2 regions of the Antricoccus suffuscus genome follow, and region 1 is predicted to be linked to the other one. Evidence: riboswitches for the same ligand, from Rfam matches in the RefSeq annotation. Region 1 holds a riboswitch; the other holds the start of a gene.
What was found. Region 1 has a riboswitch for cobalamin ahead of CLV47_RS16325 (ABC transporter substrate-binding protein). Riboswitches for the same ligand answer to the same signal wherever they lie in the genome.
Positions count from the first base shown of each region.

Region 2: it holds a riboswitch for cobalamin, as region 1 does, so the genes downstream of both, CLV47_RS01345 (ABC transporter substrate-binding protein) here and CLV47_RS16325 (ABC transporter substrate-binding protein) in region 1, are expected to answer to the same signal.

Region 1 covers NZ_PVUE01000016.1:21,489-29,429, forward strand. Annotated here, with positions in the region: gene CLV47_RS16320 (ABC transporter permease) at 1-151, opposite strand, end outside; gene CLV47_RS16325 (ABC transporter substrate-binding protein) at 153-1,718, opposite strand; cobalamin riboswitch at 1,747-1,970, opposite strand; gene CLV47_RS16330 (aconitate hydratase) at 2,084-4,042, shown strand; gene CLV47_RS16335 (acyl-CoA dehydrogenase family protein) at 4,070-5,236, opposite strand; gene CLV47_RS16340 (cysteine desulfurase family protein) at 5,411-6,541, opposite strand; gene nadC (carboxylating nicotinate-nucleotide diphosphorylase) at 6,538-7,467, opposite strand; gene nadB (L-aspartate oxidase) at 7,461-7,941, opposite strand, start outside.
Region 2 covers NZ_PVUE01000001.1:267,918-275,858, forward strand. Annotated here, with positions in the region: gene CLV47_RS01315 (ABC transporter substrate-binding protein) at 167-1,723, shown strand; gene CLV47_RS21790 (HNH endonuclease signature motif containing protein) at 2,069-3,631, shown strand; gene CLV47_RS01335 (VOC family protein) at 3,760-4,197, shown strand; gene CLV47_RS01340 (TetR/AcrR family transcriptional regulator) at 4,229-4,897, opposite strand; cobalamin riboswitch at 5,026-5,150, shown strand; gene CLV47_RS01345 (ABC transporter substrate-binding protein) at 5,249-6,274, shown strand; gene CLV47_RS01350 (FecCD family ABC transporter permease) at 6,284-7,429, shown strand; gene CLV47_RS01355 (ABC transporter ATP-binding protein) at 7,426-7,941, shown strand, end outside.

The sequences.
Region 1 (7,941 bases):
GGGCCGGGTCCGGCTCAAGGATTCCGCGTGCGTGCAGGATCCCGGTGGCTGGATCGCCCGGCGCCAATAGCAAGAGGCACCAGACAATAATGCTCGCGACCAACAACGTGGCGAGCGCGATCCCTACCCTCTTGCTAAGGGCGACCAGCACGTCACGAACCGGCGGTCGTCGATGCGTCTACCCACAGGTTCGCCGTCGGTACCTTGTAGTTCTTCCACTTCGGGCCGGCGACGACGCCCGGGACCCGCATGCCGAGGAAACCCATGTAAGCGCCGTCTCCCACCGCAGCTTGGATCTGCTTGAGGAGGTCATCGCGCTCGGTGGTGTCCATCGTGGTCGCCAACTTCGACACAAGAGCGTCGAGATTGGGATCGCTGATGCCGGAGTAGTTGCTTGGGCCGTCGGTGACGAAGTAGTTCTGCAGCGAGCTGATGGGATCGCCTGGGAAGGAGGTCGTCCCGTTACCGACGATCGCGGCGTTCCATTTGACCGACGGGTCCTGCATCGCTTCGTCGGTGTCGGGCACCTGCTGGATCTCGACGCCGATCCCGGCGGTCTTCAGCTCCGACTGGACCGCGACGCCGAGGGTGCCCGAGTCGGGCTGCTGCGGATAGGTCAGGACGGTCAACGTCAGTGGATTACCGTCTTTGGCGTACATCCCGTCCGAGCCCTTGGCGTAACCGGCACCCGTGAGGAGCTTGTCGGTGGCCTTGGTGTCGGTCTTGAACATCGGCTCGTAGTACGCGGCCTTGGGCGAATACATCCCATTCGAGACTTCGTACAGCCCGTTCATGACGTCGTTCGCGATCTCCTTGTAGTTGATCGCCGACAATACGGCCTTCCGGACCTTCACGTCCGTCAACGGCCCGGTTTTCTGGTTGAGCTGGAATTGAAACGTCGGCCCTTTCGGCGTACCGGTGACCCAGTACGAGTCCTTGCGACCGTTCAGGTTTTTGGCCGCATCCGTCGGTGGATAGAGCGCGAGGTCCACTTCGCCTTTCTGTACGGCGAGAATCCGTGACTGGGCCTCTTCGATGAACTTGACGGTCACCGACTTCAGCGCTGGAGTGCCGCCCCAGTAGTCCGGGTCGGCCTTCATCGTCATCGTCTGGGTATCGAGCTTCTGTACGACGTACGGGCCGGTGTAGAGCTTGGCGTCGATGAGCTTCTGCGGGTCGCCCTTCGCCTTGAGGTAGGCGGGGAGGTCGAAGATCACGAACTTCGACTCATCGGCGAGCAAGAACGGAAGGTTTGGTGTCGGCTGCGGAGTCGTGAGCGTGACCTCTAGGTCGCCGGTGGGCTTGACGGTTGTACCGGCGATTGACTTCAGCCCAGCGACCTCGGACAACGAGTACTGCATGACGTCGGCCAGCGCCTTCGCGTCGAGTGGGTCGCCGTTCTGGAAATGCACCCCCTTGTTGAGGGTGAGCTTCCAGGTCAGGTCGTCGACGTTGTCGAGGCTCTTGAGGATCCATGGCTTGGGATCGGCGCCGAGGACGGGCCGCATGAGCAGCTCGCTCCACCCGAACTCGTTTCCCCAGAACCCGTTCTCAAGCGGGTCGACGTCGTCGATAGCGAACCCGGTCGCCAGCGTCAGCGTCGTGGGCTTCTCTCCCGAACCGGCCGCATCGCCGGTCGCACACGCGGCTAGACCGCCGACAAGTGCGGTTGTAACGAGGATCCCGATGATCCGACGGACAACTGTAACTACACGCATTGGAAGCGCCTTTCCAAGAACCTCGTGGAAGTACTGAAAAGTCGCGATCGGTCTCCTGGCTCGTAGCTGTCCGCTGGCGCGAACCGACACGTCACCTTCCCGGGGTTACCCAGTGGCTCCTGCAGCACGTGTGGAACGTGGAACAGCTGACGTGTCGTTGCAACTACTTACAGTGGCGAGGGCCGCTTCGGCATCACACCGAATTCCCGTACACCGCGACCGGCACACTGTACCGCAGCCGTTGCCGCCGGCACCCGCGGCTGCCTCAGATCTCGAAGTCCGCAGTAGTCACGGAACCGTCATAGGGTGTGTGGAGACCCGCTCGCGGGTTAGAGGTACGCCGCGGGCCTTTAGAGCCGGAGGTCATGATGGCGGAACAAGTCGTGGGGCCACAGAACGTCGCACAAAAGCTGATCAGCAGTCACCTAGTGTCTGGCGAGATGACGCCGGGCAGCGAGATTGGTCTGAAGATTGACCAGACCCTCACCCAGGACGCGACTGGCACGATGGTGATGTTGGAGCTCGAGGCACTCGGGCTGGACCGCATCCAGACGCAGCTTTCCGCGCAGTACGTCGACCACAACCTCCTGCAGACCGACGAGAAGAACCCGGAAGATCACCTATTTCTGCGTTCTGCTGCCCAGCGGTTCGGGCTCTGGTTTTCCAAGCCCGGCAACGGGGTGTCGCATCCGGTGCACCAGGCGCGGTTCGGCGTACCCGGTACGACGATGATCGGCTCGGACTCGCACACCCCGGCCGCTGGCGCGATCGGGATGCTGTCGATCGGCGTCGGCGGTCTCGAGGTCGCGATGGCGATGGCTGGAGACCCGCTATATATCCAGATGCCGGAAATTTGGGGCGTCGAGCTGACTGGTGAACTCCCGCCGTGGGTGTCGGCGAAGGACGTCATTCTCGAGATGCTTCGTCGGCACGACGTCAAGGGCGGCGTGGGCCGGATTGTGGAGTACTACGGTCCGGGTCTGGCCAATCTGACCGCGATGGACCGGCACGTCATCGCCAACATGGGCGCCGAGCTCGGCGCGACCACCACGGTCTTTCCGGGTGACGAGGCCGTGCGCGAATTCCTTACGTCGCAAGATCGCGCGGGCGACTTCGTCGAGATCCTCGCCGACGAGGGTGCGACGTACGACGTCACCGAGAGTATCGATATGTCGACACTTGAGCCGCTCATCGCGAAGCCGTCGTCGCCGGGCAACGTCGTACCGGTGCGTGAGGTCGCCGGCGAAGAGGTGTTCCAGATCGTGGTCGGCTCCTCCGCTAACCCCGGACTGCGCGACTTTGCCGTGGTGGCAGAGATCTTGGAAGGCAAGCAGACTCACGATCAGGTGTCCGTCGATATAAACCCCACCTCCCGGGAGATCTTCGAGGACCTCGCGAAGGGTGGCTGGTTGTTTAAGCTGATCTCGTCTGGCGCGCGGATCCACCAGGCTGGCTGTATGGGATGTATCGGTATGGGCCAAGCGCCCGCGATCGGCCGCAACAGCCTGCGCACGGTGCCGCGCAACTTCCCCGGACGCTCAGGTACGGACGAAGACGCCGTCTGGCTCTGCTCGCCGGAGACTGCCGCTGCGGCCGCGCTGACGGGCGTCATTACCGATCCGCGGGACCTCGACATGGACTACCCGCGGCCGTCTCTTCCCAAGCAGGCCAGTGTTAATACCGCGATGCTCCTTCCGCCGCTGCCGGCCGAGGAGGCGGCGAAGGTCGAGCTAGTCAAGGGCGGCAACATCAAGTCGTTGCCGGACTTCGACCCGCTTCCCGATGACCTCGAAGTCCCGGTCATGCTGAAGGTCGGCGACAACATGTCGACCGACGGCATCATGCCTGCGGGCTCCCGCGTGTTGCCGTATCGCAGCAATATCCCGAAAATCTCCGAATTCGTCTACATCCAGGTTGACGACACGTATGCCAAACGTGCCGCGGCCGAGGACGGTGGGCACGCAATCATCGCAGGCGAGAACTACGGACAGGGCTCGTCGCGTGAGCACGCCGTACTCGCGCCTCGCTACCTCGGGCTACGCGTGGTCGTGACGAAGTCGTTCGCGCGGATTCACTGGCAGAATCTCGCCAACTTCGGCGTACTTGCGCTGGAGTTCGCCAACCCGAGCGACTACGACTCCATCGAGCAAGGGGACACCGTCAAGCTGACGGGTATTCCGGAGCAGCTCAAGGCTGGTAACAAGGTCATGGCCACGCTCGCGGGCCGAGAGGTAGAGCTACGGCACCGGCTCTCGCCACGCCAGGTCGAGATGGTGATCGCCGGCGGTCGCATTCCGCAGCGTCGTCAGAGCCTCGCCGGCTAGTCGGCGGAAGTGTCCGCTGAGTGTCCGTTAGTAGGAACGCGGCAGGCCGAGGACATGCTCGGATACGTAGTTCATGACCATCTCCTGTGAGACAGGAGCGATCTTCATGAGCCGCGACTCGGTCCAGTAGCGACCGACGTTGTACTCCTTGGCGAAGGAGAATCCGCCGTGCGTCTGCATCGCCCGGTCGGCGGCGAAGAACGCCGCGTCGGAGGCCAGGAACTTCGCCGAGTTCGCCTGCTCGCCGCAGGGCATTCCGGCGTCGTACCGCCACGCCGCCTCGCGCACCGCGAGCTCAGCGGCGTGCAGGCGCATGTGCGCTTCGGCGAGCGGAAACGCGATGCCTTGGTTTTGGCCGATGGAGCGGCCGAACACGCGGCGATCGTTGGCGTAGTTGACAGCGGTCTTGAGCGCAAGCTTGCCGATGCCGAGCGCCTCGGACGCGATCAGGATGCGCTCCGGGTTGAGCCCGTCGAGTAGGTAGGAGAACCCGCGCCCTTCCTCGCCGACCAGGTCGTCGGCGTCAACCTTGAGGCCGTCGTACCGCACCTCGCAGGAGGCGACCGCGTTGCGCCCGATCTTGTTGATGGGCTGGATATCGACCTGAGGGTTCTGCAGGTCGGCAAGGAGCAGCGACATGCCATCGGTACGCCGCTTGCACTCGGCCAGGGGCGTCGTACGGCACAGCAGGAGGACCTTGTCGCTGTCCTGCGCCTTGGTGGTCCAGACCTTCTGACCGTGTACGACGTAGTGATCGCCGTCCTTGACTGCGCGCGTCGTGATCGAGGTCGTGTCTGTGCCGGCATCGGGCTCAGTGACCCCAAAAGCGACGTGCAGGTCGCCGGCTGCGACTTTCGGCAGGTACTTCTCTCGCATCTGCGCGGAGCCGTGCTTAGCCACCGGATTCATGCCGAAGATCGACAGGTGAATCGCGCTCGCGCCGTTCATTGCGGCGCCAGAGGCGGCGACTTCTTCCAGGATTACGGAGGCTTCGCTAATCCCGCGCCCGCCACCGCCGTACTCCTCGGGGATCGCGATGCCGACCCATCCGCCGTCGGCCATCGCCTTGTAGAAGTCCCACGGAAACTCGTGCTGCTCATCGCGGGCACGCCAGTACTCATCGTCGAATGACTTGCACACATCTCGAATCGCCCCGCGGATGCTGGTGATGTCTTCGTCTTCATCGAACTGCATGGTCGTCTCCTCGCGCGTTTACTCGTGCAGGTGCTGGCGGACGGACGCGCTCCCGCGCCGATGGCCCGCAGTCCACATTAGACGGCACCGTTTGACGGACCGCGAGAATGCCCTGATTGCCCGTGAGCACGTCCGCGCCCATACCGTGCTCGGTGGCGTATGAGCGAGTCAACGTCACGGATGGGCCGGGGCGAGGGTGGTGATCGCTTCTCGCAGTGCGCGCACGACGAATTCCGCCTGCTCGCGGCTGAAATCGGCGCCAAAGGTGAACCGGACGGCGGTCTGTGCCACCTCTCGTTCGATGCCGACGGCCGTCAGCACGTGCGAGGGTTCGTCGCTGCCGGCGGCGCAGGCCGAACCGGACGAACAGACGATGCCGGACTCCTCGAGCCGCAGCAACACCGACTCGCCGCTTGTGCCGGGGAAGCAAAACGACGCGTTGCCGGCGAGGCGTGACGTCCGGTGTCCGGTCAGCACCGCGCCGGGCACCGACTGCAGTACGCCGTCGATGAAAACGTCGCGCACCTCGAACAAGTCTGCGACGGCGGGCGAGGCGAGCCCGAGCGCGGTGGCCAGGCCGACGGCCGCGGCAACGTTTTCGGTGCCGGACCGTGCGCCACGCTCCTGGCCGCCGCCATGTAGGACCGGCTCGAGTTGCACTCGTCCTCGCACGTAGAGCGCGCCGATGCCTTTGGGGGCACCGAGCTTGTGCCCGGACAGGCTGAGCGCGTCGAGTCCGAGGTCGCGCACGTGGATCGGCAGCGAACCGACGGCCTGGACGGCGTCACTGTGCAGCGGTACGCCGACGGCCCGGCAGATCTTGGATATAGCGCCGATCGGTTGTACCGTGCCGATCTCGTTGTTCGCCATCATGATCGATACCAGAGTGCTCGAAGGTGTTACCAGATCGGCGAGCGCGTCAAGGTCGACCATCCCCGTGTGATCGACTGGCACATAGTCGATCTGGAAGGCGTGATGGCGCCGTAGGTAGTCGCACGACTCGAGTACTGCGGGATGCTCGATCGGAGACGTGACGATGTGCCGCGCACGAGGCGTGGCCAGCGAGACCCCTTTGATCGCAAGGTTGTCTGCCTCCGTGCCCCCGCCCGTAAACACGATTTCGGTGGGTCGTGCTCCGACGTACCGCGCTACCGTCGCGCGCGCCTTTTCAAGCGCGACCGATGCCCGGTTCCCGATCTCGTGATGGCTCGACGGGTTGCCGAAGTCGCCGGTCAGGTAGGGCCACATCGCCTCGAGGACCTCGCGGCGTACGGCGGTCGTCGCGGCGGCGTCGAGATAGATCACCACGGCGCCGCGGATCGTGCGGATTTTGTGACGGATGGCCGGGATTTTGTGACGGATCGTGGGGCATTTTGTGACGGATCGCGGGTGGTGGTGGCGAAGTCCAGCCCAAGGTCGAGACTCCGGATCGTGTGCGTCAGCGCGCCGACCGAGATGACGTCGACGCCGGTCTGCGCGATCTCCCGTACGCCGTCAAGCTCGATCCCGCCGCTCGCTTCGACGACGGCCCGACCGGCGATGATAGCGACGCCCTCACGCAACTCGTCCAGCGTGAAGTTGTCGAGCATGATCGAGTCGACGCCGGCGGCGAGGACCGGCTCAATCTGGTCGATCCGGTCGACCTCCACCTCGAAATGGGTGGTGTGCGAGATCCTTCCGCGTGCCTCCCGCAATGCCAGAGTCAGATCATCGCCGAGCACGGCCAGATGGTTGTCCTTGGCCATCACGGCATCCGACAAAGAGTTGCGGTGGTTATGTCCGCCGCCGCAGCGTACGGCGTACCTCTCGATCGCCCGTAGCCCTGGCGTTGTCTTGCGAGTATCGACGATCCGGGCCTTCGTGCCCGCGGTCTCCGCCGCGTAGCGCGCGGTGGTGGTCGCGATCGCCGACATGCGTTGGACCAGGTTGAGTGCGATGCGTTCGGCGCCGAGCAATGACCGCGCGCTGCCGCGGACGGTCGCGAGCACCTGACCGGATTCGAATAGCGCGCCATCGTCGACGAGGACTTCGACCTCGGTGGCGCCGTCGACATGGCCGAACGCCGCCGCGAAGACCTCGCCGCCGCAAAACACGCCAGGCTCACGCGCGACCAGGTCGGCGCGTGCCGAGACCCCTTGGGGGATAAGACAGTCCGACGTAACGTCTCCCCAGGGGGCGTCCTCGTCCCACGCCATCTGCACTATTCGGTGGATCTCGGCCCGGCTCAGCATGCGCGCTCCAAGTTGATGTGGTGGGCGAAACGACCAGAGGTGCTCGGCCGATCCGCGCGATAGTGGGCGCCGCGCGACTCCTGACGAGCCAGTGCGCCCGCCAGGATGCACAGCCCTGCCTGACGCAGGTTCTCGTCCTCCCGACCGGCAATCGTCGTACGGTCGGCGCGCCAGCTGCGCAGCTGCTTGTCAGCGATCTGCAGCCCGTCGTGATCACGCACGAGTCCGGCGTGGTCCCAGAGTTGGTGCTGCAGCTCGGCCCGGTCGAACGGCGTGACGTCGGCCGGGGCGGAGTCGTCGATCCTCACATCGGTGGGAAACGTCGGCCAGTCACTCGGACACCTGTCGATCGCACGTGCCGCGCGGTCGGCGTACACGAGCCCCTCCAGTAGCGAGTTGGACGCGAGGCGGTTGGCGCCGTGTACGCCGGTGCAGGCTACCTCGCCGACGGCGTACAGGCCCGGCAGCGACGTG
Region 2 (7,941 bases), on a different contig from region 1:
CTACGTTAGCCCGTTGTTAACTATCCGACACCGATAGGGCATCGGTCGCCAGGCGAGGTATGCGACAGGGGCCGTTGAACATGAGAGTGCCCCGTCGGAATCTCAAAATCCCGGAACGCTACCGCTCTGATTGGACCCCTCTATGCTTTCGCGATCTCGATTTGCCATGTCTGCGGTCGCAGCCAGCCTGATGCTTCTGTCGGCCTGTGGCGCGCCACCGGACAAGGCAAAGTCAAATGACGCATCGTTGCCCAGCAGCATCGCGTTGGAGAAAGACGTCGATCCCAACGCGGAGTTCAGCTTTGGTTACACCTATCCGAACTCGAGCCTGGATCCGGTTAAGAGCGCATCCGGTCAAGACCAGACTTATATGTATCCGATTTATGACCGGTTGCTATACCTCACCGAGGACGGCAAGTTTGAGCCGATGCTTGCCACCAGCTGGGAAGAATCCGCGGACAAAACCGCCCTGACTTTGAAACTGCGCGACAACCTGAAGTTCTCCGATGGAGTTGCGTTTAACGCCGAGGCCGTCAAGGTCAACCTGGACCGAGCAAAAGGTGCAGGAAGCAAGATCGCTCAAGAGATTGCGACCCTGACCGACGTGCAGGTCGTGGACGACCTCACCGTGAAGTTAACCGTCAGTAGTGGACTCGGTGCGCTCCTGACCTCCCTCGCGGCCAGACCGGGAATGATCGCGTCGCCCAAAGCGATTGCCGAAGGGACAATGGAGTCGGCGCCAGCCGGGATTGGCCCTTACGTTGCAACGGATATCGTCCCGGGCGCCTCGATCAGCTACAAGAAATCGGAAGGCTACTGGGACCCGGACGCTCAGAAGGTCGCGACGATGGCGATCAAGTCGATGCCGGAGGACCAGACCCGGTTGAACGCTCTTAAGTCAGGGGAGTTGTCGGGGATCCAGGTGTCGCCGGATCAGCGCAGCAGTGCCGAAAGTACCGGCGCAACCCTTATATCGCGGCCAAGCTACCTGGTCTATTTCCTTGCGGTGAACACGAGCGTGGCGCCCTTCGACGATCCGTCGGTACGGCTAGCGATGAACTATCTGATCGATAGAAAAGCAATCGGGGACGGACTCCTCGGAGGCTCATGTACACCTCAGATCCAGCCATGGCCCGAGAGCAGCGTTGGATACGACAAGAAAATCGGCGACGGTCTCGATGTGTGGCCGCACGACGTGAAGAAAGCCAAGGATCTGCTGAAGAAGGCCGGGCTTACGAAGGGCAGCAAATTCAAGGTCGTGACGACGAACCTGACTACTACGGTCAAAATCCTCGAAGTCCTTCAGGAGCAGTTCAAAGAGGCCGGACTCGACATCGAGGCTCAGCCAGTGCCCGCAGGAGGGATCACCGAACACTTCGCGATCACGAAGCAGACACCGGTGACGTTATCGGCATATACCGGCTCACCCGACCCGGCGGCTGTCATCGACCGCAACCTACTTCCCGAGTCTCAGTACAACCCGGGAGGCGCCACGTCGCAGAACTTGATCGATACGGCGGTCGAAGGGGCGTCGGCGACCGATCCTGCGACCCGCACAGCCACGTACTCGAAGTTCATGGATCTGTTCATTAAAGAGCCGACGAGTCTCATGCCCATCTGTGCGGCGCATTCGGTGATGGCGCTCGCGGACGGCGTCTCCAACGTGACGATGCCGGCAGATGCGGCGTACCAATTCCGAGGGGTCGCGGTCAAGAAGAAGTAGCGCGCCCCGATTTAATCGGCCGACGCTCCACGGGAGGAGCTGCAGCCGTCCGTCACGACCGGCAATCCGATACAAATGTGGAGTTGCGCAGCAAGAGACACCGGCCGGCGATGCAAAACAGCACACCTGTGACGGCCCCACCCGGCGAGGACCTGCCGCGCGTGGGTATTCGGCGGCAGTGATCGTGGCTTTTGGAGGGTTCCGCCGCGCGGTTAACGAAGCCAGTAAATATGCCCTGACCACTAGACAAGCGCGTGGGCGGCGATTAGAATCGAACATATGTACTTCGATCATTAGTACGATCGGTGCGATAGGGATGTTCTGAGCGGGAGGGGGTGAGCAGTCGTGAGCGTGGCGTACCTACCGGAGCGTGACCAGCTCGCCGAGGGCCAGCACGCTCTCGCTGACGCAGCCGCTGGGTTGATCGGTACTGCTATTCGTTCCTCGCTCAGTGGGCTCGGGCCCACCGACTTGCTCGCGTTCGCAGGCGACCTGGAGAAGATCCGCAATAGTCTCGCGGTCCTCGATCACGCGATCATCGGCGCACTGGAGGACACCCGAGCCGCCGAGGTACTCACCTGCCGTAACACGGTCACGCTGCTTACCGAGACACTGCGGATTACCCGCGCCGACGCGTACCAGCGTGTGGAGGCCGCGAAGAGTCTCGGCGAACGGATCACCCTCGGCGGGCAGCCCATGCCACCCGCACGCGCCTACCTCGCCGAACGGCAGGCCGCCGGGCGGGTCACCCCGGCCCAAGCCCGTGTCATCCACAAGATGTTGCACCGGCTCACCCCACATCCCGGCATAGACCCGGCGGACCTCGACGAGGCAGAGACCATCCTCGTCAACCACACGGACACTCTTGGGGTGCGGGACCTCGAAGGGCTCGCCGCCGAAATCACGGACCGTCTGGATCCGGACGGGAACGAGCCGCGTGATGATGAACGTTTACGGCAGCGGTTCCTGCGCGTCCACGATTCTGGCAAGGTCACCGGCCAGGTGACCGCGGAACTACTGGCGACACTGCGCGCAGTCCTGGACCCGCTGGCCGCTCCCCGGCCCGCAGACGTGTCCGGGCGCGATGCTCGTACCGCTGGTCAGCGGATGCACGATGCGCTCCTGGACGCGCTGCATCACGTCCAGGACACGGGCAATACTTCCGACGCGCTACACCGCCTTCAGGACACCGGCGCTATCTCCGACACCAGCGCCGCGGGCTCCGGATCCGACGCGGGCAGCGCCGCCAGCCTGGGCGCTGCCGCCGATTGGAGCGCCGGTGGCACCACCGATTCCGGCACTGCCACCACCGGTTCCGGCACTGCCACCCCCGGTTCCAGCACTGCCACCCCCGGTTCCAGCACTGCCACCACCGGTTCCAGCCCGGTCACCGCCGGCCCGTCGCGGACTGGTGCTAGGGCGCGGGGGACCGTGATCACCACGATCCGCCTCGAAGACCTGATCAGTGGCTGCGGGTACGCGACCAGCACGCACGGCGTACCCATCCCCATCCGGGACCTGCTCCGCGAGGCCGCGCAGCTACGGTTCCTGCCCGCGGTCCTCGACTCCCGCGGAGTCGTGCTCTACCTCGGCCGGGCGCAACGGCTCGCAACCGCGAGCCAGTACATCGCCCTCGTCGCCCGTGATGGCGGCTGCAGCTTCCCCGGCTGCGACGTACCACCGGAATGGTGCGACATCCACCACGTCACCTCCTGGCGCGACCTCGGACCCACCGATATCGACGACTTGACCCTCGCGTGCGGATACCACCACCGCGAATTCGAGGACCGGGGCTGGGAATCAGTCATGGTCGATGGACTCCCGCACTGGCGCCCGCCGGCGTGGATTGAGCCGACCCGTACACCGGTCCTGCATCATCGCATCACCCTCGCCAATCGACGCGAATAGCCGCCGGCCATCGTGCATCGATCCTCGGCGTACTAATTGCCCACTCGCCGATCGCTGTGGCACGCCGTCAATTCCGCCGGTCGTTCGGTCCTCTGTGGGGGCGAACTCAATGCGATAGCGTGCAACGCATGCCAATCAAATTCGAGAACGTCGGTGTTGCCGTCCGTGATCTCGAGGCGACTATCGCCTTTTTTACCGATCTCGGCCTGACCGTCCTCGGCCGCGATACAGTCAGCGGCGATTGGGCCGACACGGCCGTCGGCCTCGATGGCAACCACGCCAACATTGCCATGCTTCAGACACCCGATGGCAGCGGTCGCCTCGAACTCTTCGAATACATACACCCCAACGCGATCGAAACCGAGCCCACGCAGCCCAACGAGATCGGCATGCACCGCGTCGCCTTCTCAGTCGACGACATCGACGAGGCTCTTGAGATCGCCGCCGCGCACGGGTGTTATCCGCTACGCGGAGTTGCGACTTACGAGGACATCTACAAACTCAGCTATATCCGCGGCCCCAGCGGGATCATCGTGATGCTCGCTCAGGAACTGAAAAAGAGTTGATCGGTACGCCAGGGCTGCGGTAAGTCGTGACTTACTTCTTCGTTGCTGACTTCTTCGGGCTGGCCGACTTGCCGGCGACCGGCACCAGTCGGTCGACGAGTAGGTCTAGATCGTCGAGTGCGTCGTAGATGTCGACTGCCTCGGGATCGAGCATTGCCTGGTACGCCGCGCCGCGCAGCGCTCCAAGGAAGAGCCGTGCGACACGTTCTGAATCGACTGTTGGATCGACGCTGCCGTCGGCGACGCCGAGCTGGATCAACTCAATAACCGACTCCCGGCTGTACCGATGCAGTTCGACCATGCGCTCCTTGAGATGCGGGATCGGTCCGAGCGCTTCAAACATCAATGTGTAGAGGGCGCGCATGCGACGCTCGGACTTGCGCCAGCTGGATCGAAACGCATTCACTCGGATGTGCAGCGCCTCGCGGCCCGTCGTACTGCCGATCGCTGGCTTCAGGTGAGTCTCGGTCCAGCCCATCGCCATCTTCTCGATGAGTGCGATCAGGAGACCTTCTTTGGAACCGAACCGGCGCGTGACAATGCCGTGGCTGTAACCCGCGTGTTTCCCGATCGCCGCAAGGGTCGTGCGCTCATATCCGTTTTCAGCGATGAGTTCGGCGGCCGAGTTGATCAAGCGGGTCGTCGACAATTCGGATCGCGACTGGCGCGGTGCCGTCATCACGTGCGGTCGGTCGGTCATGAAGTCCATCCAATGGTGCGAATTCGGGATACTCAAACGTAGTTGTTTGTCTACCAATGTGGAATCAGGGTAGCCGATTTCGCTACGCGGCGGCCTCCCTAACCGGACGAACGTGAAGGCGATGAACGGTCTGCTAATGTGCGCGAAGCGAGCCAAGGGGAATCCGGCGAAATTCCGGAACTGTCCCGCAACCGTGAGCGGCCGAGTAATTGTCGCTAAGTCGGAATACCGAGGCTTCGCGTTGATGACCGCTCACATTGCCGAGGATTGCAATAGGCGGCGGTGGCCGCGTCCCGGTTGATGCCATCGCTTCCGGTCCTTCGCATACCGACTGCCCGCGAAGGACCATTCATGCGCTACCGCGTCGCCGTACTTACGAAGTGTCTCGCCGTCACTATCGTCGCGCTTGTCGCGGTGGCAGGATGTGGCAGCGCCGTCGCCGACAAGCAGGCAACCTCGTCCCGATCCGCGGTGGCCAAGGGCAAGCAGACGGCGTACCCGTTGGCGGTAGAGAGTTGCGGCGTGACGCAGACCTACGACGCGCCACCTCAACGTGCCGTCACCCTTACTTCGACTGCCACCGAGACGATGCTTGAGCTCGGACTCGGCGATCGGATGGTGGGTACGGCGTACCTGAAGGGTCGCAAGATCGGACCGCAGTACAAGTCGGCGTACGACAAGATCCCGGTCCTCGCAGCCGGACAACCGAGCATGGAGCAGCTACTCGCCGCGAATCCCGACTTCGTGTACGCCGGATATGGCGATGGATTCTCCGCGAGCACCGGCCACACTCGGCAGCAGTTGCAGGACTTGGGCATCAAAACGCACCTGAGCCCGGTCGGCTGCACCGATGAACCCAAGACGCTTCAAGACATGCCGGACGAGCTCAAGACCATTGGCAAGATCTTCAACGTCAACGCCGCGGCCGAGAAGGCGGTGAAGAAGTTCGATGCCACAGTGGACAAGGTCAAAGACGCGGTCAAGGGTTCGGATCGGCCGAAGGTTTTCCTCTACAACTCGGGCACGGACGCGCCGCAGACGGTCGGCGGTTGGGCCTACGCGTCGGTCATGATCGATGCGGCCGGCGGGAGGAACATCCTCGCCGACGAGCCACTGCGGTGGGGCAAGGTGTCGTGGGAGCAGGTGGCCGCCGCCAACCCCGACATTATCCTGATCTACGACTACCTTGACCCGAGCGTCGAATCGAAGATCGCGACGTTGAAGGACATTCCGGCGCTTGCCGATACGACTGCCATCAAGAAGGGAAACTTCGCGACGATCAGCCTCTCGCTCGCACAACCCGGGCCGCGGTCGGCCGAGGGTGTCGAGCAACTTGCTGAGCAGTTTCACCCTGACCTTTATCCGAAGAAGAAGTAGGTCGGCATTGTGACCGAGACCGATACCGAAGTCGACGAGCGGGCGAGCCTCATTGCACGGCTGCGGTCGTCGCCGACCCAGGCATCGGTACGTCGGGTCCACGTCGCCTCACCAGGCGGTCACCGTCTCCGACTGGCCGCGACGGTGACCACGTTGACGGTGGTCCTCATCGCCGTCACCGGCTTCGCTCTGTCCATCGGCTCGGTACACATACCGCTGGCGGACGTATGGGGGGTCATCGGTCACCGAATCTTTCCACCCGGGCTGATCACGCCAACCTGGAACGCCGTCACCGACCGGATCGTTGCGGATGTGCGGCTGCCGCGGGTCCTGCTCGCGGCCATCGCGGGCATGAGCCTGACCGTTGTCGGCACGGTCGTTCAGGCAGTCATGCGCAATCCGCTCGCCGGGCCGACGGTGCTTGGCGTCTCCGCCGGAGCCGCGACCGGCGCCGTATTCGTCATGCGGTTCGGGCTGCTAGTCCTTGGGGCGTACACGCTGAACATCGCCGCGTTCCTCGGCGCGCTGCTTACCCTGCTTCTCGTGCTGAGTATCGCCAAGTACGGCGGGCGTATCTCGGCCACGACGTTGGTCCTGACGGGTATGGCGATCAGCGCGGTGCTCTCGGCGATCACCAGCTTCCTTGTCCTGACCGCCGACGATCGGACCCTTGCCTCCCAGGTCTTGTTCTGGACATTGGGCGGTTTCGGCTCAGCGCAATGGAAGTTGATCCCGATTCCGGCGATCGTCCTCGTGCTCGGCGTCAGCTACGCGTTGGCCCAAGCGCGCAATCTCAACCTGTTACTGACCGGCGAAGAGAGCGCCATCTCCATGGGCCTCGACGTGCACCGCTTCCGGCAGCGAATGTTCGTCCTGTCCGCAGCGATGATCGGCGTGACTGTCGCGGTCTGCGGTGTGATCGGATTCGTCGGACTTGTCATGCCCCACATCACCCGACTGCTGGTGGGCGCGAACCACCGCAGGTGCCTGCCTGTAGGGATGCTGCTCGGCGCGATCTTCACCATCGGCGCCGATCTGCTGGCCCGCACGGTCATTTCCCCGGAAGAGTTGCCGGTCGGCATCATCACCGCGCTCGTCGGCGGTCCGTTCTTCCTCTACCTGTTGCGCCGTACCAGTAAGGGCCCCGGCCGATGAGAGCCCGACAAGCGGGCGACATGCCCGCCCGCGTGCATGTAGATGGCATCGACGTCCGGATCGGTGACGCGCACATCCTCGAGGCCGTCGGTCTGGTCGCCGAACCGGGGACAGTCGTCGGACTGCTCGGGCCCAATGGGAGCGGCAAATCCACGCTGCTGCGCACCATCTTCCGTTCGCTGCCTCCGACCGCGGGGCAGGTGCATCTCGATCGCGACGATGTATGGACGCATTCGGTGAAATGGAACGCGAAGCAGACCGCCGTCGTACTGCAGGATGCGCCGACCGAATTTCCGCTCACCTGCAGCGAGATCGTCCGAATGGGGCGCACCGCACACAAGCGGCTGCTGGAGCCGGACACGGCCTTCGACGAAGATCTGTGCGACGCGGCGATGGAACTGATGGAGATCACTTCGCTGGCGCACAAGGTGTTTTCGCATGTCTCGGGCGGGGAACGCCAGCGAGTGCTTATCGCTCGAGCGCTGGTGCAGCAACCGAGGCTACTGATCATG